One region of the Aliiglaciecola sp. LCG003 genome, then DNA from elsewhere that is predicted to be linked to it. Evidence: predicted binding sites of a transcription regulator. Region 1 holds the regulator's gene; the other holds the start of a gene.
The links. The regulator FliA, encoded in region 1, starts transcription of late flagellar genes. The targets are predictions, from matches to a motif close to CTAAAGNTNNNNNNNNNNNNGCCGATA.
Positions count from the first base shown of each region.

Region 2: a site for FliA is predicted at 6,588-6,614, ahead of QR722_RS05835 (flagellin N-terminal helical domain-containing protein). Genes of this name have one in related genera too.

Region 1 covers NZ_CP128185.1:3,142,434-3,153,764, reverse strand. The annotation lists gene flhA (flagellar biosynthesis protein FlhA) at 1-1,366, shown strand, start outside; gene flhF (flagellar biosynthesis GTPase FlhF) at 1,417-2,745, shown strand; gene QR722_RS13760 (MinD/ParA family ATP-binding protein) at 2,742-3,608, shown strand; gene QR722_RS13755 (RNA polymerase sigma factor FliA) at 3,605-4,339, shown strand; gene cheY (chemotaxis response regulator CheY) at 4,376-4,759, shown strand; gene QR722_RS13745 (protein phosphatase CheZ) at 4,795-5,562, shown strand; gene QR722_RS13740 (chemotaxis protein CheA) at 5,576-7,675, shown strand; gene QR722_RS13735 (protein-glutamate methylesterase/protein-glutamine glutaminase) at 7,700-8,836, shown strand; gene QR722_RS13730 (ParA family protein) at 8,873-9,655, shown strand; gene QR722_RS13725 (chemotaxis protein CheW) at 9,652-10,365, shown strand; gene QR722_RS13720 (chemotaxis protein CheW) at 10,391-10,885, shown strand; gene QR722_RS13715 (DUF2802 domain-containing protein) at 10,953-11,331, shown strand, end outside.
Region 2 covers NZ_CP128185.1:1,375,741-1,387,071, forward strand. The annotation lists gene flgH (flagellar basal body L-ring protein FlgH) at 1-58, shown strand, start outside; gene QR722_RS05810 (flagellar basal body P-ring protein FlgI) at 97-1,182, shown strand; gene flgJ (flagellar assembly peptidoglycan hydrolase FlgJ) at 1,206-2,186, shown strand; gene flgK (flagellar hook-associated protein FlgK) at 2,190-4,283, shown strand; gene flgL (flagellar hook-associated protein FlgL) at 4,293-5,522, shown strand; gene QR722_RS05830 (hypothetical protein) at 5,549-6,481, opposite strand; gene QR722_RS05835 (flagellin N-terminal helical domain-containing protein) at 6,742-7,566, shown strand; gene QR722_RS05840 (flagellin N-terminal helical domain-containing protein) at 7,934-8,776, shown strand; gene QR722_RS05845 (flagellin N-terminal helical domain-containing protein) at 9,237-10,067, shown strand; gene QR722_RS05850 (IS110 family RNA-guided transposase) at 10,668-11,331, shown strand, end outside.

The DNA of each region.
Region 1 (11,331 bases):
TACCATTGGTGATGGTCTAGTGGCGCAAATACCTTCGCTATTACTATCGGTAGCTACCGCAATCATCGTTACCCGTGAAAATGACTCACAAGAGATGGGCGCGGAAATGAAGCGTCAATTGGGTAATCAAAAAGCATTGTATGTGACCTCGGGTATTTTGTTCGTAATGGGTATAGTGCCAGGTATGCCACATATTGCTTTCTTAGGATTTAGTGCCGTAGTGGGTGGTGTTGCTTATTTCAATACTTGGAGCGCTAAGAAGGCAGCGGAAGAACCAAAATCCTTGGATAAGTTGCCGGAACAAAGCTTACAACCAGCTGAAATCAAAGAGCTTGGTTGGGATGATGTACAGCATGTTGACACCATAGGGTTGGAAGTGGGTTACAGGCTTATTCCGCTAGTTGATAAAACCCAAGGTGGCGAGTTGCTGACCCGTATTAAAGGGGTCAGGAAGAAGTTATCTCAAGAGTTGGGCTTTTTAATCCCGCCCGTGCATATCCGTGACAACCTAGATTTGAGCCCAAATAGTTACACTATTGCCATGCTGGGCGTGACCGTAGGCGATGCTGAAATTAGTCATGATGATGAATTGGCGATCAACCCCGGCCAGGTTTTTGGTAAGTTGGAAGGTAAAGCGACCAAAGATCCTGCATTTGGCTTGGATGCGGTATGGATCCGCCCTGAGCAACGTGAACATGCACAGACGTTAGGTTACACGGTAGTTGATTCTGCCACTGTGGTGGCGACACATCTGAGTCAATTGCTGACCAATAATGCCTATCAATTACTTGGCCATGAAGAAGTCCAGCAGCTACTTGATATGTTAGCCAAATCAAGTCCCAAATTAGTCGAAGGTTTAGTGCCAGATTTGTTACCACTTAGTACGGTGGTGAAAGTCCTACAAACTCTGTTGTATGAAGGTGTGCCTATTAGAGATATGCGTAGCATAGTGCAAACATTATGTGAGTATGGCCCACGTACGCAAGACCCTGATGTTTTAGTCTCAGCAGTGCGAATTTCACTGAAAAGACTCATAGTCCAAGAAATCAATAATAATGAAGCTGAACTGCCCGTCATAACTTTGGCACCTGAGTTGGAACAGATGTTGCACCAGTCATTGCAAGCCGGTGGTGAAGATGGTGCAGGTATTGAGCCTGGATTAGCTGAGAAATTACAACATTCCCTCAGTGAAGCCTCTCAACAACGAGAATTGGAAGGAGAGCCAGCAGTGTTGTTGACATCAGGCATGTTACGTCCTGTGTTATCAAAGTTCTTCAAACATTCAGTGATGGGACTGCACGTCTTGTCCTACCAAGAAATACCAAACGACAAGCAAATTCGGATTGTCAGTTCGGTGGGTCAATAAAATGACGATTGTCGAAAAAGACATTCTGTATTCGCTAGTTAGGGGGCGATGTGAAAATTAGACGCTTTATTGGAAAAGACATGCGCGAAGCGCTCAAACAAGTGAAAACTGAGTTGGGCGGTGAAGCTGTGATTATGTCAAACAAGAAAATTGCCGGCGGTATTGAAATTATCGCGGCCTATGACAAACCATTAGACAAACCCAATAACGAGCCGTGGGGAGGCGCCACTACATTAAGTCAAGCGCCCACAAACACAAGACCTCAGGCGAGTCAACCCTCTGCTAAGCCGTCGCCAAACAAAAATATCCCTAGTTTGAGCGAAATTATTGGCGACTCTGGCCCTGATAGCCTACGGGAACTGCTAGAGCAGCAAGGTCAAAGCAGTGACCTATCGAGCAATGTAACTAAAGCTAGCGCGCAACCTGTGCGTAGCTTGCCTGATATTGACAATCAAACTGCGATCACCGAAATCCGAAATGAACTCAATTCCCTACGTAATGTGCTGCAATTTCAGGTATCTGGTTTATTTAAGCAAGAAACTCAACGCAATCATCCTATGCATGGATACCTCTCATCTAGGTTGATCCAAATGGGGATAAGCCCCGCCATTGCTGAAGATGTCGTCTCTTATGCTCCTGAAAATACTGACGAACGTCAGTCTTGGTTATTCCTACTTAAACTATTGTCTAATAAAATTCAGACCACAGGTAATGCTATCTTAAACGATAAAGGGGTAGTTGCACTGGTCGGACCCACGGGGACAGGTAAGACAACTACCATTGCTAAGTTGGCCGCCAGAGCTGCGCAAAAATACGGTGCAGACCAGGTTGCAATGGTAACGATTGATTCATATCGTATTGCGGCATACGAGCAGTTAGCAACCTATGGAAAAATAATTGGCTGTTCAGTAAAAAAAGCGCAAAATGCCCAAGAGTTATCAGATATACTTTTTCAACTTCGCAATAAGCGACTGGTTTTAATTGATACAGCTGGATTTGGGCAACGTGACGCCAGATTGATCAAACAGTTAGATACGTTAAATCAGCATTCTTGTGCTAGTATCAAAAAATATGTTGTGATGCAGGCGAATGCTCAACATCGGGTAATGGAGCATACCCTTAGTGCTTATCAACACATTTCATTGCAGGGATGTATTTTTACCAAGTTGGACGAATGTTACAGTCTTGGTGAAGCGCTTAGTGTGGCAATTGAACACAAATTAGCCGTTAGTTATTTAACGGATGGACAAAGTGTCCCTGAGGATATTAAAGTTGCCGATGCAAAGTATTTAATATCAACAGCGGCTAAGCTTTATAAAAAATATGGTTTGCTCCATACTGGTAAAATCGAAGTTCAAAAGTCGGCAATGTCAGTATGATTGAGGACCAAGCGAGTAGCTTAAGAAGAATGAATCAATCTCGATTAATTAAAGTAATTGCGGTCACCGGCGGTAAAGGCGGTGTAGGTAAAACAAACATTACCCTTAATACTGCAATTTCAATGGCTAAAACGGGCAAGCGAGTCATGGTGCTAGATGCTGACTTGGGTTTGGCTAATGTTGATGTAATGCTAGGTTTAAGGGTCGAAAAAAATCTCTCTCATGTACTGTCAGGTGAATGCACCTTAGATGAGGTATTAGTGATGGGGCCCCATGGCGTGCTAATTGCGCCGGCCACCTCAGGCTCTCAATCTATGACAGAATTAAGTCCAACTGAACATGCCGGACTTATCCGAGCGTTCAGTGAGCTAAGAACCGATATCGATGTACTTATCGTCGATACCGCCGCTGGCATTTCAGATATGGTGCTAAGCTTTTCCCGTGCCTCTCAAGACATCATGATGGTTGTTTGCGACGAGCCAACATCATTGACAGATGCATATGCGCTGATCAAATTACTCAACCGTGAACATGGCGTATTTCGGTTTAAGATTGTTGCAAACATGGTGCGTAATATGCGCGAAGGCCAAGAGTTGTTTGCTAAGTTGTCTAAAGTGACCAATCGCTTCTTAGATGTGGCGTTGGAATTGGTTGCGACTATTCCCTACGATGAGAATATTCGCAATTCAGTGCGTAAGCAAAGGGCGATAGTCGATGCTTTTCCTAGTTCACCTGCTGCTGTAGCGATTAAAGGCTTAGCCGAAAAAGCATTGCAATGGCCTATACCTAATCAGCCTGGTGGCCATTTAGAATTTTTCCTTGAGCAACTTATTGTCGACAAGGCGGTGGGTGGTCAAGGGTGAATAGAAAAGCTGCAGCTTATCAACAACAGGTCAATATGGCCCAATTGGTAGAAAGACATGCTTCTCTGGTTAAGCGCATTGCACATCATCTTTTGGCTAGGTTGCCTGCTAGTGTATTAGTCGATGATTTAATTCAATCTGGCATGATTGGATTGCTTGAGGCAGCGAAAAATTTTGATGGCACCAAAGGTGCAAGTTTTGAGACCTTTGCCGGTATCCGTATACGCGGAGCCATGTTAGACGAAATTCGCAAAGGTGATTGGACACCTCGTTCTGTGCATAAGAACGGTCGTGCCATTACTGAAGCCATTAATCAGGTTGAGCGTGAGACAGGAAGGGACGCCAGAGATGTTGATGTGGCTGAAAAACTTCAAGTTTCTCTCACTGATTATCATCAAATGTTGAATGAAGTAAACGCGGGTAAAATTATTGGAATCGAAGATCTGGGTATTACTGAAGATGTAATTTCTACCGAGCAAAATAAAGGTAGCGATGCTCCATTTCAGGATTTATTACAAGGATCATTTCAAAAAGCCCTCGCCCATGCTATTACTACTTTACCTGAGCGAGAAGCGATTGTATTGTCGTTATACTATGATGAAGAACTCAATCTACGCGAAATTGGTGAAGTACTCGAGGTGAGTGAATCGAGAGTTAGCCAAATTCATAGTCAGGCGATGCTTAAATTGAAAAATAAAATGCATTCTTGGCGAATGAACGAAGAACAATAGAATATAATTTTGGTTTAATCCTCATTGGAGGCAGTTTTGAATAAAAGTATGAAAATTCTTGTGGTTGATGATTTTTCAACAATGAGACGTATCATTAAAAATCTACTTAAAGATCTTGGGTTTACTAATGTGCAGGAGGCCGATGATGGCAGCACTGCACTTCCTATGTTGCAACAAGGAGAGTTTGACTTTGTGGTAACAGACTGGAATATGCCCGGCATGCAGGGAATTGATCTTCTTAGAGCGATTCGTGCAGATGATAGCTTGAAGCATTTACCAGTTTTGATGGTAACGGCTGAAGCCAAAAAAGAACAAATCGTTGCCGCTGCGCAGGCAGGTGTAAATGGTTATGTTGTTAAACCTTTTACTGCAGCTACACTGAAGGAAAAGCTTGACAAAATTTTTGAGCGTTTGGGTTAAGACTCACCTGTTAACAACACAATAGGAGTGTCTTAATGACCAGCTCTGTCGAAGCACCGTTATCGATTGAAGATGCGAGAAAGTTAGTGGCTCTTTTGGAACAAGGAGATAACCTTGCGGCCAAAGAATTACTCGAAGAAGCATCATTAACCGATTCTGTCGAATTGTTTGCTGAAGTGGGTAAGCTAACCCGTCAACTGCATGATTCGTTAAATACCTTTCAGTTAGACCCGCGGATTTCTAATTTGGCGACAGAAGAAATTCCAGATGCGCAAAGTCGTCTCAATTACGTGATTGAAACCACTGAAAAAGCTGCTAACCAGACGATGGATGCGGTCGAAACAAGTATGCCGATAGCAGAAAGGCTACATTCAGGGATCGCCAAAATTTTGCCTGAATGGAAAAAATTAATGACCAGACAGCTGCAAATAGGTGAGTTTAAGAGCTTATGCTACGAATTAGATTCGCTTTTAGAAGAATCCTCCGCAGATACTGCTAAACTAAATACTCTGCTTACTGAGGTATTAATGGCTCAGGGTTACCAGGACTTGACCGGTCAGGTTATCCGCAGAGTAATTGAATTGGTTAAAGAAGTTGAATTGAGCTTAGTTAACATGTTGACAGTGTTTGGGTCACCAGAAGCAAACAGTTTAATGTCGAAATATGACGAAAGTGCTAACAAAACTGAACCTCAGTCCGATAAAGTCAAAGCGGAAGGACCAATCATCGATGCAGATACGCGGGATGACGTGGTGTCGGGTCAGGATGACGTTGACGACTTATTATCTAGCTTGGGCTTTTAAGAGGAAATGATGCATGTCTTTTGAAGTTGACGAGGATATCCTACAGGACTTTTTAGTCGAGGCCGGTGAAATACTGGAACTATTGCAGGAGCAACTCGTAGACCTCGAAAACAATCCGGAAGACTCTGATTTACTAAATGCTATATTTCGCGGATATCATACCGTGAAGGGTGGGGCTGGCTTTTTGGCTCTATCAGAATTGGTAGATATTTGTCATGGTGCGGAAAACGTTTTCGATGTTATGCGAAATCGACAACGAACATTAACTCCAGAGTTGATGGACGTAATATTACAAGCCACTGATGTGGTTGTCGAAATGTTCGAAAATGTCAAAGCCAGGGACCCCTTGGTACCTGCTGACAAAGAGTTGTTGGATACCTTGCATCGACTTAGCAAACCTGAATCTCAAGATGAGCAAGTGGCGGTTGTCTCAACAGCTGCACCACAGGTAGCAGAATCTGGCGATGCTGGAAGTTCTGAAAACATAGATGATATCAGTGAAGACGAATTTGAAGCATTATTAGATGAATTACATGGAAGCGCCGCGCCAAACAAAAGTGCGCCTGAACCTGCAGTAGTAATTGATAACGGTTCAGAACAAGACATTAGCGATGATGAATTTGAAGCTTTGCTGGATCAATTGCATGGCGAAGGTAAATTTGTTGCAGAGAAAAAACCTGTCGACAAAGCGCCCCCTGCCGCAGCTTCTCAGCCAAGTTCTGGTACCGAAGAAATTACAGATGACGAGTTCGAAGCTCTACTCGATCAATTGCACGGCAGTGGAAAAGGTCCGGCAGTTCAAGATCCGGCCCCGCCTTCGCCGCCACCACCACCACCGCCTCCTCCTCCAGCGGCACCATCTGAAGCAGCTAAACCTGCACCAGCGGCTGTAGCTAAAGCAGCGCCGAAGAAAGATGAGAAGAAAGCCTCCGGTAGCGCTGCCCAAGGTGAGACCACGGTTCGCGTGGACACTAAACGACTCGACCAAATCATGAACATGGTTGGAGAGTTAGTGTTGGTTCGAAATCGTCTGCTAAGTCTAGGCATCAATGTCAACGATGAAAGTATGACTAAAGCCATTGCCAATCTAGATGTGGTGACTGGTGATTTGCAAGGTGCGGTGATGAAGACCCGCATGCAACCGATTAAAAAGGTTTTCGGACGTTTTCCCCGAGTGGTTAGGGATTTAGCCAGAACTCTTAAGAAAGAAATCACTTTAGAGCTTGAAGGCGAAGAAACAGATTTAGATAAAAACCTAGTTGAGGCCTTAGCGGATCCTTTGGTCCACTTAGTGAGAAACTCAGTCGATCATGGTATTGAAATGCCGGCCGATCGGGTTGCTGCGGGCAAGCCTTCGATGGGGATCGTCAAGTTATCGGCTTCCCAAGAAGGGGACCATATATTACTTACCATTGCAGATGATGGTAAGGGAATGGATGCAGACAAGTTAAAAGACATAGCAATTAGTCGCGGTGTTTTGGATGCTGATGCCGCCGCTAGAATGTCTGATGTCGAAGCCTTTAATTTGATTTTCGCGCCTGGATTCTCCACCAAAACTGAAATATCTGATATTTCAGGACGGGGTGTTGGCATGGATGTGGTGAAAACTAAAATTAACCAGCTCAATGGGACTGTGAATATCGACTCTCAACTGGGTAAAGGCACCCGTTTAGAGATAAAAGTGCCTTTGACATTGGCTATTTTGCCAACCTTGATGATCGTAGTTGGTGATCAAACTTTTGCATTACCCTTGGGCGCGGTAAACGAAATAATTAACATGGATATGAGTAAAACCAACACGGTTGACAACCAACTCACCATGATAGTCCGCTCGAAAGCGATTCCGTTGTTTTATCTTCGGGACTGGTTAAAGCGGGGTAAAGGTAAAACGGATCCTAATTTAGGTCATGTTGTTGTAGTCCAAATTGGTACTCAGCAAGTAGGCTTTGTAGTTGATGCTTTGATTGGTCAAGAAGAAGTAGTGATTAAACCCCTCGATGCATTGTTGCAAGGCACGCCTGGTATGGCTGGCGCAACGATTACCAGTGATGGTGGCATTGCTTTAATCCTAGATATTCCAAATCTGTTAAAGCGATATGCGAAAAAGAAATAACCACTAACGAGGCATTTTTTCACAATGGCATATAGAGTATTGGTGGTTGATGACTCAAGTTTTTTTAGCCGTCGTGTTAAGGATTATCTGAATCAGGATGCCTTTTTAGAAGTTGTTGGTGTAGCGCGAAATGGCGAGGAAGCCATAAAGCTAAATGCTGAAATGAAGCCTGATGTAATCACCATGGATGTAGAAATGCCCGTCATGGATGGTATCACCGCAGTTAAGCGCATTATGGCTACTAAACCGGTTCCTATATTAATGTTCTCTTCTTTAACCCACGACGGGGCACAAGCCACCTTAGATGCCTTAGAGGCAGGGGCTTTGGATTTCTTGCCTAAGAAATTTGAAGATATTGCTAGTAATCGTAAAGAGTCTATTGATTTACTCCAATCCCGCGTGCGGGCTTTAGCAAGTAAAGGCAAAGTTGTTGCTAGGCGGACGCTTAGCTCTGCGAGTTCTCCTGGAACTACAGCGAAAACACAAATCTTTATGCGTGCTACTAGCTCTTCGGTGGCCCCTTCATCAGCTAATAGTCCTTCTGCTGGAGTCGCCGCCAATTTACGTTCGTCAGGAAAGCGTTATGCGGCCTTAGCAATTGGAACGTCTACCGGAGGGCCGGTTGCTTTGCAAAAGGTTCTGACTAGTTTACCCCAGTCCTTTCCTTACCCAATATTGCTAGTTCAACATATGCCAGGTAGTTTTACCAAAGCATTTGCAGAACGCTTAAATGAGCATTGTGCAATTAAGGTTAAAGAGGCCGAGGCCGGTGATCTTTTACAAGCTGGCAGCGCTTATTTAGCGCCAGGCGGAAAACAGATGTTAATCGAAGGGACGGCACGCAATGCACGAATTCGTCTTAGCGACGGTTTGGACAATGATCATTTACTTTTTAAACCCAGTGTAGACGTTACATTTACTTCATTAAGTGAGGTATTTGCCGGGGATGTATTAGGTATCATATTGACAGGTATGGGGTCTGACGGTAAAGAAGGTAGTCGTGCGTTGAAGACGAAAGGCGCGACCATTTGGGCTCAAGACGAAGACACTAGCGTAGTTTATGGTATGCCTCAGGCTGTAACTGTGGCAAATATCGCTTCACGCAACCTGCCTATTGGAGAAATTGCTAAGAGCATACTGTCAGAAATGCAGGTAAAATAAGAAAAATAACGTGCAACCAATGAACAGAGCAACTAATTGATAGTTTGGACGATAGCCAATCAAAAAGGCGGTGTAGGTAAAACTACTACTACAGTGACTTTAGGCGGCCTCCTTGCTCAGCAAGGTAAGCGCGTTATGCTGGTGGATACCGACCCTCAGGCCTCGTTAAGTTATTATTTTGGGGTTGACTCAGAAGAGTTATCTAGCAGTGTGTATGATGTTTTTATGGCGGGAGATGAGTTAGATCGTGATCGAGTGCTGGATTCACTCTGTTCGACTAAATTGGATTCTTTGTTTATCTTGCCAGCCTCTATGGCGCTGGCAACATTGGACCGTACCATGGGTACCCAAAGTGGAATGGGGCTGATTTTGAAAAAGGCGTTTGCACTGGTAGCGGATGACTTTGATTACATTCTTATTGATTGTCCGCCGGTTCTAGGAGTCTTAATGGTTAACGCGGTAGCTGCATGTGATCGAATGTTAATACCCGTACAAACCGAGTTTCTGGCCTTAAAAGGGCTACAGAGAATGATGCACACATTGGAGATTATGGCAAAGTCGCAAAACCGACAATTCGAACATCTGATCATTCCTACTATGTTCGATAAGCGCGTAAATGCAGCGGCAGATGCCTATCAAGAGTTGTGTCGTAAGTATACCGGTCAGGTATGGTCGGGTGTGATTCCAGTTGACACTCGTTTTAGAGATGCGAGTCAGGCGCAAACGCCGCCTTCGGTATTTTGCCCAAAATCCAGAGGGGTCTACGCTTACAAAAGTTTATTAACTCAGCTTCAGACAAAAATTGGCTATATAAAATGAATAATGGCGTGTTTGCAAAAGAACAGATAGTTGAAGATTATTTAACCTCTTTATTGACTGAAGAGGCGCCAAAAGACGTTATTCAGAGCGAAAGTGTCGCCAAGTTGCTCAAGTCTGCTAATCTGAGAGATGTTGACGTTGATAAGATAGTTGAAACGCCAGCGGTCACACCAGATAAAATCGCAATTAAAGAAACGGTTTTGCAGGTCGACATAGAAGAGGCTGGAAATGCATCTCAGACAGCAACGGTAAGTCATATTCCTACCGGAGACTTTCAAGCTTTATTTTTTAAAGTGGCAGGGCTCACGCTGGCACTACCCTTAACGGAACTGGGGGGGATCCATAAGATTGAAAAGATCGGTCCTTTGTTTGGTAAACCGGATTGGTTTAAAGGTGTTATGCTGCACAGAGATGAAAATTTAAACGTAGTAGACACTGCAAAATGGGTAATGCCAGAAAAATATGACGAAAAACTGGCAGAATCTTTAAAATATCAATATCTTATTATGTTAGACAGCAGTGGTTGGGGATTAGCATGCGAAAGTTTAGTCACCACTGCAACCTTAAAGCCTGCTGATGTGAAATGGCGCGAAGATAGTAGTAAGCGTCAGTGGTTAGCGGGAATGGTTAAAGAAAAAATGTGCGCACTTGTGAATGTAAAGCAGTTAATCGCTTTGTTAGACAAGGGCCTTGGTAGTAATAGTAAATAGACGCAGCTTGTAAGGAGCGAGTCATATGAGTGATGACAGAATTACGAAAAATGCCGCTGTAGACAGTAATGATGAAGTTTTACAATGGGTAACGTATCGATTAGGTGAAGAAACCTACGGTATCAACGTGATGCAGGTTCAGGAAGTGTTAAGACACACTGAAATTGCGCCAGTGCCAGGCGCGCCTGAATACGTACTAGGTATTATCAATTTACGTGGCAACGTGGTTACTGTAATTGACACTCGTACCCGCTTTGGTTTGCCGCCAACCGATATAACCGATAATACCCGAATTGTGATTATCGAATCTGATGAGCAGGTTGTAGGCATTTTGGTTGATAGTGTGGCTGAGGTGGTTTATTTGCGTTCCTCAGAAATTGACAGTGCGCCTAATGTTGGAACTGAAGAAAGTGCTAAGTTTATCCAGGGCGTCAGTAACAGAGATGGCGAATTGTTGATTTTGGTCGATCTGAATAAATTATTAAGCGATGAAGAGTGGGATGAAATTAGCGGACTCTAATAGTTCGTTGTAGCATATTTACTAGACCCTGGTCTGAATGAGCAGGGTTTTTTGTTTGGGATTCACTATGACATTATGGGTTATTGTTCTGCTGGGCGTAGCAATAGTTTTGTCTGGCGTCTGTCTTGCTACGCTTTTCTTCGCCAGAAGGCGGATTACGCAACTTGAACAACAACATAGTGCTATTAGTGAGCAATTCATCTTTCTGCAACAACAGGTTGAGGTCCATACTGAAGAATTAAATGAAACTCGTGTCGGCGCTCATGGCCTTAGCGCTAAAGTCAAAGAACTACTGGCGACCTTTGATCATCTAAAAGATAAAATTCACGAAATTGAAAATCAAGATCCTGACACTCGGCTCTATTCCCACGCGACAAAATTAGCCAACGGCGGCGCAAGCGTAGAAGAATTGATGCGAGAGTGCGATCTACCTCGAGCTGAAGCTG
Region 2 (11,331 bases), 1.8 Mb from region 1:
TGCACAGGAAAAAGGCTGGTTGACCAAATTCTTTTCTTCACAGTGGTGGCCTTTCTAATGAATTCCTTACGTGCTCTATCTGGAATCTGTTATGCGATGATTTTTTTCATGCTATGTCCTGCCGTATACGCGCAGAGGATCAAAGATTTAGCCAGTATCCAAGGCGTACGCTCTAACCAGCTAGTGGGTTATGGATTAGTGGTTGGTTTGCCTGGTACCGGTGAGCAGAGTCCTTTTACGGAACAAAGTTTTAGAACCATGTTGTCTAATTTTGGTATTAGTCTGTCGTCTAATCTGAAACCTAAAATTAAGAACGTAGCAGCTGTAGCGGTGCATGCGGAATTGCCTGCGTTTATCAAACCTGGTCAGACTATTGATATTACCGTGTCGTCTATAGGTGAAGCGGCGAGTTTGCGTGGTGGAACATTATTACAAACCTTTTTGAAAGGATTAGATGGCAACATATATGCTATTGCTCAAGGCAGTTTGGTAGTCAGTGGATTCGGTGCTGAAGGAGCGGATGGCTCGCGGATTGTTGCAAATACGCCAACAGTGGGGCGCATCCCTAATGGTGCTATGGTCGAACGTGCGGTGCCAAGTGGTTTGATGCAAAACGACTTCTTGACTCTAAACCTAAACTATCCTGATTTTTCTACGGCTAAAGCCTTGGCTGACACCATAAATATGCGTCTTGGTGCTGATCCGGCCAAGGGATTCGCCATAGCCACTCCAATTGATGCAGCGTCGGTTCGGGTGTCTGCACCTCGTGATGTGGGCCAACGGGTCGGTTTTGTCGCCACCTTAGAAAATTTTAGTTTCACTCCAGCCGATGCGCCGGCCAGAGTTATTATTAATAGTCGCACTGGCACTATTGTAATCGGCAAGGATGTACGTCTATTACCGGCTGCTATTACCCATGGTGGTTTAACAGTGACGATTTCTGAATACCAAACTGTGTCCCAACCTAATGCTCTTGCAGAGGGAGACACTGCGGTTACCAATCAATCTATCGTTGACGTTAGTTTAAATGATAGCCGTATGTTCAAGTTTGATCCTGGTGTGACCTTGGATCAATTAGTACGCGCGGTGAATGAAGTGGGCGCGGCACCCGGCGATCTTATGGCTATCCTTGAAGCCTTGCGTGAAGCAGGTGCGTTACAAGGTGAGCTCATTGTTATTTAACCAATTGGATAACTAAACAGATTATGGATTTGAACAATCACATCAATAGCCAAATAGATATGTCACGTAATGTGAATGATATTAAAGGTATTGATCAATTGCGACAGGCAGCACTAAGCGGTGATAAAGGCGCGTTAGATGAAGCCGCCAAGCAGTTTGAAGCGATTTTTGTGCAGATGATGCTCAAATCCATGCGTAAGGCGCAAGATGCCTTAGCGGACCAAGATAGTCCCTTTAATTCTCAACAAGTTAAGTTCTACCGAGATATGCATGACCAACAGTTGGCGGTGGATTTATCCACCCGTGGCAATATCGGTATAGCGGATATTATTGTTCAGCAACTGAGTCCCGAACAAAGTGGTTTGATGCCGGCCAGTGCTATCCGTCAGAATGCTAACTTGGCTGGTATGGTTCGCCAGGCCAGCGAGCCTCATTCAATTCGCAGCCAGCAAAGTAGCAATGATACGCCTGATACAGCGCTCAATACAATTCAGCCGGCTACAAAAAAAGCAGCATTTAGCTCGCCCAGTGATTTTGTAGCTGCCTTGATGCCCCATGCAGAAGCGTTCGCCAATAAGCTCGGCGTAGACGCTAAGGCCCTATTGGCTCAAGCCGCGGTAGAAACTGGTTGGGGACGATTTATGATCCACGGTAGTGAAGGTCAGAACTCGCACAATTTGTTTGGGATTAAGGCCGATAAGCGTTGGCAAGGTGATAGTGCTGCAATTAATACAGTGGAATTTGAAGATGGTGTGGCCAAACAGAAAAAGGCCGCATTCAGATCTTACGACTCCTTCACTGATGCCCTGCAAGACTATGTTGCTTTTGTAAAGGATAATCCTAGATATCAGCAAGCTATGCAAAAAGCCAGCGATCCCAAAGCTTACTTCGACGCTCTGCAGGACGCAGGCTACGCTACGGATCCTCAATACGCTGACAAAATTATGTCTGTACTTAACAGTGACACCTTTAAAATGGCCTTGTCATTTGGGCAGGGGGAATAAGCCATGATCCGTCCAACTGACTTATATTCCATTGCCACCAGTGGTGTTCGTGCGAGCAATCAACTGCTGACAACAACCAGTAATAATATTGCCAACGTGAATACCGAAGGCTATGTCAGAGAACGCACCAGTTTTACCAGTCAGTTAATTGGCGGAGTGGGGCGAGGCACCACTGAGCGTGTTATTAATACCTTTGCCCAAAATCAAATGCGTCGTGACACCACACAAGTTGGTGAGTTTGAAACCTATTACCAACGTGCATCTGTACTAGACAATGTTTTCGCTAGCGAGGCCAACAGCTTATCAAGCAGCATGAGTCGCTATTTCAGTTCTCTGCAAACTGCCACCGATGAGCCATCGAATATGGCAGCCAGACAAGTGGTTTTAGGTGAAGCCAATGCGCTAGTGGGTCAGGTTAGTACGCTGGCGCAATTTATGGACGACAAAGAGAAAGAGTTAAATCTGGAGCTTGACGCTAAAATTACCCGAGCCAATGATTTAATTGAGACTATTGCCGAGCTTAACGCCAATATCCGTGTGGTACAGGGCAACAACCGTTTTGAGGAACCTGGAGCATTAAAAAATGAGCGGGACAGCGCGATTATAGATTTAGCCGAATTGATGTCGATTGAAACCCGGGACAATGGTCAAAATGATGGCACCGTAATGGTTAATCTCACCTCCGGTGAGTCTTTGGTATTGCAAGACGGTTCTTTCAATTTATTCCAATTAAGTGGCGAACCTGACGCTGATTACCGTAATTTATTTTTATCGAGTACCGGAAAACCCACCACTTTGAAGTTGCCAGAGCAGAATATGGGTGGTCAGATAGGCGGTTTATTTCGCTATCGAGATGAGGTTTTGGCCGAGGGACAACGTGAGTTGGGGCAAATTGCCATGGCACTGACTTCAGCGATGAACGAACAAAATGGCCTAGGTATGGACTATGATGGTCAATTGGGTGGGAATATTTTTGCCACTCCAGAATTCCAAGGGTTAAACTACTCAGCTAACTCGGATTTATCCTTAACCATGACTGGCCGCGTGGCGAGTGATGGTGCCTCTACTTTAACCAGCGCGGACTATTTGGTTGAGATAACCGGCTCTGCGGCCGGCGTGCCAGACACCGTGGATTTTACTGTCACTTTAGTTAATCCAGATGGTTCATTGGTGAAAGATACCAACGGTAACAGTATTACCCAGAACTATACGGGTATCGATGCCACAGCAGGCACCTTTACGCCTGTGATTGGCGGCTTAGAACTTGAATTCCCCAATGGTGCAACTTATGCCGCGAATGATCGCTTTTTGTTGCAGCCTACTAAAAGCACCGCCTCATCAATTGAAGTGGTGATGACTCGTCCAGAAGACATTGCTCTAGCATCACCGTTTCGAGTCGAAAGTGATATTAATAATTTAGGTAATGCCACCTTAACCAATTCCACCACAACCAATACCTTTGTGGACGCCACGCTAACGGATCCCAAGGCCTCAGCGTTTGATGGTAATGGTGGATTTGTCAGCGGCACTCCAGCTCGAATCGTGTTTAACAGTCCGACAGAGTTTGAAGTATTTGATGAAGCCAATAATTCATTAGTCGTAGTCAGTGGTGTCAGCGACTACAATAATTTGATGGAACAAGCTGCTGCCGATGCAGGCTGGCCCTTCGTTGCTCAAACGGATTTCCCCGGCTATGACTTTAGTATGCAAGGAACGCCAAAAGAGGGAGATGAGTTCATAATCAGTTACAACACTGACGGTGTGCATGACAATCGCAATGGCTTAGAATTGGCAGCGCTGCAGAATAAAGATATTATGCTGCAGAATAATAACGGTAGTAGTAAAATTACTTTTCATGAATCTTACGCGAATATCATCAGTGATATAGGTTCGAAAACCGCTTCAGCAGATATTTCATTGCAGGCCGCCGAAGCGATGAAAATTCAGTCGGAGGATTGGTTTCAATCCGTCTCCGGGGTTAATTTGGATGAAGAGGCGGCCAATTTAGTTAAGTTTCAGCAAACTTATGCGGCCTCAGCGCGGATACTCACAGCAGCCCAATCTATCTTTGATACCATCTTTAGTGCAACTAGGTAGTGAATTGACATGACCCGAATTTCAACCAATCAATTATACGATAGAAGCATTCAGTCCATCACCCAGAATCAAAGTGAATTATCTGATGTGCAGCAACAATTGTCTTCGGGGAAAAAGTTACTACGTCCATCTGATGACCCTGTTGGTGCCGCCCAAGTAGTACGTTTGACAGAAGACCTAGATAAAATCACCCAATATAAGCGCAACACAGATTTATTACGAAATGCCCTAGAACAAGAAGAGGTGATAATGGGCAACATCAATAATGCGTTGGATAAAGCGCGAACATTGATGATTCAATCGGGCAACGGGATTTATGATAAGAGCGATTTAGAAGCTATAGGGATAGAAATTGGCTCTATACGCGATGAAGTATTTGGTTTAATGAATTCGCAAAACTCCAACGGCGAATATATATTTGCCGGATTCCAGTCTGAGTCTGAAGCCTTTACTTACAATCCATCTGCCAGCGGCAATAAATATAGTTTTGCCGGTGATGACGGCGTGAACCGAATACAAGTGTCAGACGCGGTATCAATTCAACGTAATAGCTCTGGCAAATCAGTGTTTGAAAATGTAGCTGCTAGATTGACCAGCACAGTCACAGCACAAAGTGGCATTACCTCTGTTTCATCGATGATCACAGAACAAAGTAAATTTGATAGTTTCCACCGCAATAATTACGATGCTGTTACATCAGCCAACAATGATTTCAGAGCCACCATCTTAGCCGGAAATCAGATTCAAATAGATAACCTAGGTACCGGTGTTACCTTTGCAACTCTGCCGTTTGAATCAGGTAAGGCTTTTGTTTTCAACGGTATAGAGTTTAAAGTAAGTGGCACTACAGGCAATTCATTTGATTTCCAGTTAGATCCGCCCGAAAAGAAAAACGTAGTTGAGACACTGAATGATTTTTACAATGCTTTGAACGATGAAACGCTGTCCAGTAGTGAATTTAACGAAGCCCTGTCGGATGCTTTAATCGGCATCGATAACGGTGCTAAGGTACTAGCCAATGCTACTTCGTCATTAGGCGGTAGAATAAACGTTGCCCAATCTGTGCATGAATCTAATCTTGATCTAGAAATTGCCAACAAATCCGCCCGTTCAGTTATCCAAGATGTGGATTATGCTGAGGCGGTGTCCGAATTGAGTAAGCAAGAAACAGCATTGCAAGCTGCGCAAGCGACTTTTTCTCGCGTGACCGGATTGTCGCTGTTCGATTATATTAGTTAACTTTCAACCGCAGGCCGATACCCCGTTTAGATTGCGATGACTTTGCTCAAATAGATACTGCTTTGTTGATCTATATGGCTAGAGTAATAGCCTACATACAAGCTGTCATTCCGTCTTACCAATCCAGGATAACTGCTGTCACCCGCTGAAGGAAGTTCGGCTTCGAATTGTAATTTTTTATGCTGAGTATCTAAGCTCCACAGGGCGGTTTTAAATTGGCGATTATGCCAACGGCGACCACTAATTATCAGCTTGTTACTATCCCACAACAACACTGCGGGCCCACCAATATACTGTTCTAAATCATGCCACTTCCATTGTCGATACGGAAAATCTGACTGTCCAAATTGCGCGCTAAAGGTATCTGCATCACGACGCACTACAGCAAAGGCAGTGCCTTGTTGGTTAAAACACAGATCCGTTTCGTTAGGATAACCCAAACCATGGCTTTGCAGCCCGAGCAAATTAGACTTCTCACAGTGGAAACTGCGTAGTGGATCCCCTTGGTAGAGTCGAATGGATTCAGTTGCTCGATTATAGCCCATGCCATAGGCGATACCTTGATGCCAGGTTAAACGCCATACCCACCAGTTTTGATCGCCGAACCAATGACAACTTGACCAACTTTTAAGATCTTGGCTAAACCAGCACAAAGAACGACTATGAGTCCAATTACCATTGGCATCGTAACAACGTGCATAAGCATTCATCAGCAATTTTCCATCAGGCATGATAGATAATTTAGGATCGCGCAGATCACAATTTGGCATTTTAATCGAGCTGGAATGCAAGACCCTGCCGTTAAAGTCGCAGCTAACCACTTTTAAGCTGCCATCTATACCCATGTGATCACTGGCTTGTCTAAAACTACAGACTAGTTGGCCTTGATATTCACAAAGATCGGTAAATGCGCAGTGTTTTTTGCTCTTCCACAGGCTTTTTGTCCACTCAATCTGCATTTTTTTTATATCCGCTTAAATCTGGGTAACTCATTGAATCTCAATTAATTAGATATTGCAAAGGCGGCATGATTTTGCCGTATTTAAAAAAAACGGCAATATTTTGTTAAAGGGATTTTTAATATCGTCGATACCCTTACTTGAGAGAGCCAGTAACACCAACTTTAGTATTTTTAAGTTGTTGTTCTTGAATGTGTTTTTAACCGCCGATTTATTCGGTTGCCAGCGAAACGCTGGACTGAGAGTGTAGGAGAGATCCCATGGGATTATTCGTCAATACCAACGTTTCGTCTTTAAATGCGCAACGTCAATTATTCGATGTTTCAAATAAATTAGGCACGTCTTTCGAGCGTTTGTCTTCAGGTTTCCGTATCAACCGAGCGGCAGATGATGCTGCCGGTCTACAAATCACCGACCGTCTGACCACACAGGTTCAGGGTCTTAATCAAGCTGTGCGTAACGCAAATGATGCCATCTCTTTAGCGCAAACCGCTGAAGGTGCATTAGGTGAAGTGACAAACTCACTTCAACGTATCCGTACACTCGCTGTGCAGTCACAGAACGGTATTAATACCTCTGCTGATAGACTAGCACTACAAAAAGAAGTATCAGCCCTTAAAACTGAAATCTCGCGTATCTCTACCACGTCACAATTCGCTGGTGTAGATATTCTTGCCGGTGCGTTCTCCGCAGCCTTCCTAGTAGGGGCTAACGGTGGACAAACTATTTCGGTTAACTTGTCACGTACCGGTGGGTTTGGTGCATCAGGTTTAGGTGTAGGTACCCTTTCAGTAGCAAGTGTAGCTGACGCTTCAGCAGCATTAACTGCAGTAACTACAGCCATTTCAACTATCGGTTCAACCCGAGCTGATTTGGGTGCCCTGCAAAACCGTTTCCAATCTACGATTCGTAACCTAAGTAACATTTCTGAAAATGTTGCTGGTGCGCGTTCACGTATTAAAGATACAGATTTTGCGACTGAAACTGCAAATTTAACCCGTAATCAGATTGTTCAGCAGGCGAGTTTGACAGTATTGTCTCAGGCTAACCAGCGTCCACAATCAGCTTTATCATTACTTGGTTAATAAAAAAATACGAATGGGATCGTAAAGCCAGGAGGTAGTGTTTCTGATTTAATGGCCCAACTCGTAGAGAGTCCGCTCACTCTCTCCTAACGTAAGAGCGTTTAGCCGACTCATTGAGTCGGCTTTTTTGAATGTCTAACTTGTTGATAATTATGACTTTAAAATATTAGATAAAAATTAGTCTAAAGGATTTTTACGATCCGAACGATACAGTTTGCAAGAGCCATGTACCACTAAAAAAAATAATAAGTACAGGCCTAAATATGTGACGCAAAACAATAATAAATAGCGCACGTTAATGCCCCAAAAACCATCAAATTATAAAAATAGGTTGGGGTACTTTGCATAAATCGTTAGGAGAAATAAAATGTCTTTATATGTCAACACTAATGTGTCGTCGTTGAATGCAAGACGTCAGCTATTCACGTCGAACAACGAACTAAGTACGGCCTTTGAAAGGTTGTCGTCTGGATTCCGCATTAACAATGCAAAGGACGATGCTGCTGGTCTACAAATATCAAACCGTCTAACCACTCAAATATTGGGTTTAGATATGGCGGTAAGAAACGCCAACGATGGTATTTCTTTAGCTCAAACTGCTGAAGGTGCATTAGCTGAAACAACCTCTGCGTTGCAAAGAATACGTGTGCTTGCAGTCCAATCTCAAAATGGTATCAATGGCTCTGCAGACCGTTTAGCGCTGCAAAAGGAAGTCTCTGCACTTAAGGCTGAAGTTAGTCGTATAGCTGCAACTTCTCAGTTTGGTGGCGTTAATATTCTTGGTGGTGCATTCTCATCTGCATTCTTGGTGGGGGCTAACTCTGGTCAAACAATCAGTGTAAATATCTCCCGTCCAGGCGGCTATGGCACCTCAGGTTTGTTTGGTAACCAAAGCGTCGCGGGCAATAATATCAATGTATTGACTGAAGCGGATGCTTCTCGGGCTATGACAGCGGTATTAGGCGCAATTTCTATCATAGATGCCAAACGTGCCGACTTGGGTGCGATTCAAAACCGTTTCCAATCTACTATTCGTAACCTAAGTAATATTTCTGAAAACGTCTCGGCTGCAAGATCCCGTATCCGTGATACAGATTTTGCCACTGAAACGGCAAATCTAACCCGCTACCAAATTATCCAACAGGCCAGTATCACAGTACTGAGCCAGGCTAATCAGCGCCCACAATCAGCGTTGAGCTTGTTGCAATAGGGATAGATACATGAAAAACAATGATGCTAAGCAAGCAAAGGGGCAGGCTGCAACGTTGAAGAATGGTTAGAAAATAAAACGGTCGGATTGCAAATTGTGGGGGCAGGCTGCAACCGACCGAAGAACGACACTTTTGTTAGACATTATAAAGAGCAACTAAGTATTGGAGTGTATTAATGCTGTTTAAACACGCGGCCCGTGGGCTTTTGTGTTTAGTCGGCTGACAGAATAGAAGCCAGGAGGTAGTGAGAGGTATTGAGGTATAGGCCATCAATCCTGTCCGCCGACCAGAGCTTTAACACTCTACGAACACTTTATTGCCGGTTTTTTAATGCCAGACAAATTGCAAGTCAAAACATTGACTTACCTCTCAGTATTAGCATTATACGTGCCAACTGAGTGTAAGCGGCAGCAAACCACAAAAAAATAATAATGGTTTGCCAAAGTTAGGAGAAAAATCATGACATTATATGTTAATACCAATATCTCTTCTTTGAACGCTCGGCGACAATTATTTACCTCAAGCGCACATCTTAGTACTGCGTTTGAACGTTTATCTTCTGGTTTCAGAATAAACGGCGCTAAAGATGATGCTGCAGGATTGCAAATTTCAAATAGATTGACGACTCAAATTCTCGGCTTGAACATGGCTGTGCGAAACGCTAATGACGGTATCTCGTTGGCTCAAACCGCAGAGGGTGCCTTGGCCGAGACAACCGCTGCTCTGCAGCGTATACGGGTGCTAGCAGTGCAATCACAAAATGGCATTAATGGTTCTTCAGACCGCTTTGCTCTGCAAAAAGAAGTGTCAGCACTGAAAGTTGAGATTAGCCGTATCTCTGCCACGTCTCAATTTGGTGGAGTGAATATACTCGACGGCGCTTACTCTTCAGCATTTTTAGTCGGTGCTAACGCTGGGCAAACTATAAGTGTGAATATCTCTCGGATTGGGGGCTATGGTACATCTGGATTATTTGCAGGCGAAAATATTTCAGTGATCACCGAAGCACAAGCATCCAGAACAATGCAATTAGTATCCAACGCTATATCGATTATTGATGCCAAGCGTGCTGATTTAGGTGCGATTCAAAATCGCTTTCAATCGACTATTAGAAACCTGAGTAATATTTCGGAGAATGTAGCAGCGGCAAGATCTCGCATTCGCGATACAGATTTTGCCACCGAAACGGCAGAATTAACCCGCTACCAAATTATTCAACAAGCCAGTATTACAGTGCTTTCGCAAGCAAATCAACGTCCACAATCTGCGTTGCAATTGTTGGGGGGCTAACGAAATTTCTAGAGGGTAGGAGATGAGAGGCCACCCTTGCATAATCTAAGGATAGATTGTGCTGGTTATGCGCAAGGAAGAAACGGATGCCCAATGCCATATGGCATTGGGCGAAAGAAAACGCCGACTAACAAGACCGAGAGTGTAGAAGTTTTGGTTGAGAGGCCAGTATTCATTCTCTAACCCTGCCAGCCGGACAGAAACAGTATTTGCTCGTACTCCTAACGTGAGCATGTTGGCCAGGTCATTTGATCTGGCCTTTTTTATTGTTATGCCAGAATCTTGACTAATGCAAGCCTACTTACGTTGTCTCTAAAATAAAGCAATAGCTATGCCAAATAATTAGAAAGCAAAAAATATCTTGTTTAGTAGGGCATATGTATTTAACTGTGTGGCTGTTTTAAAGTTGCTACGACCACGTCCCCTATGCCTAGCATTCTTAATTCCGGAAAATGATACTCCTTCTTTGTCATCTGTCTTTCTATTTGTACGGTGAGAGTAATTTAATGGTGGGTGATGAGATGGACGCTCCCCAATACGGCGTCAATGCGCCAAAATAGTAGTTCTTAAACAAGACTATTTACATAGGGAACGTCCAATATGAAGCTTAAAACAATTACCATCGATTTGGCAAAGACTGTATTTCAAGTGTGCGGAGTAAATGAACATATTAAACCGCAATTTAATAAGAAATTAAAACGGACTGAGCTACTTGATTTTATGCGCCAACAACCACCTACGTTGGTGGTGATGGAAGCCTGTTATTCATCGCATTACTGGGGGCGTGAAATTGCTAAATTAGGTCATGATACCAAGCTTATACCAGCCCAACATGTCACGCCTTTTGTGCGAGGCAACAAGAATGACCATAACGATGCTTTTGCCATAGCAGAAGCCAGCCAGCGCTCACATATCCGCTTTGTCCCCGTAAAATCTGAGCAACAGCAAGAAATTAATTGCTTGCATCGAATTCGAGAGCGCTTAATTAGAAACAAAACGGCCCTGAGTAACCAGATACGCGGGTTGTTAAGTGAATTTGGGGTAATATTTCCTTGTGGCCACGTGGCCTTGTGTGCAGGATTAGCCCAAGTAATTGATAGCGAACAACGCAGTAACCAGTTGAGAACCATGATGCGCGCGTTAAAGGCAGAATATGAAGACACACGCTCTCGCATCAAGGCCATTGAGCAGCAATTGCATCACTTTGTTAATAACAGTGAAAGTGGCAAAATATTGCTCAGCATCCCAGGGATTGGTTTCATTA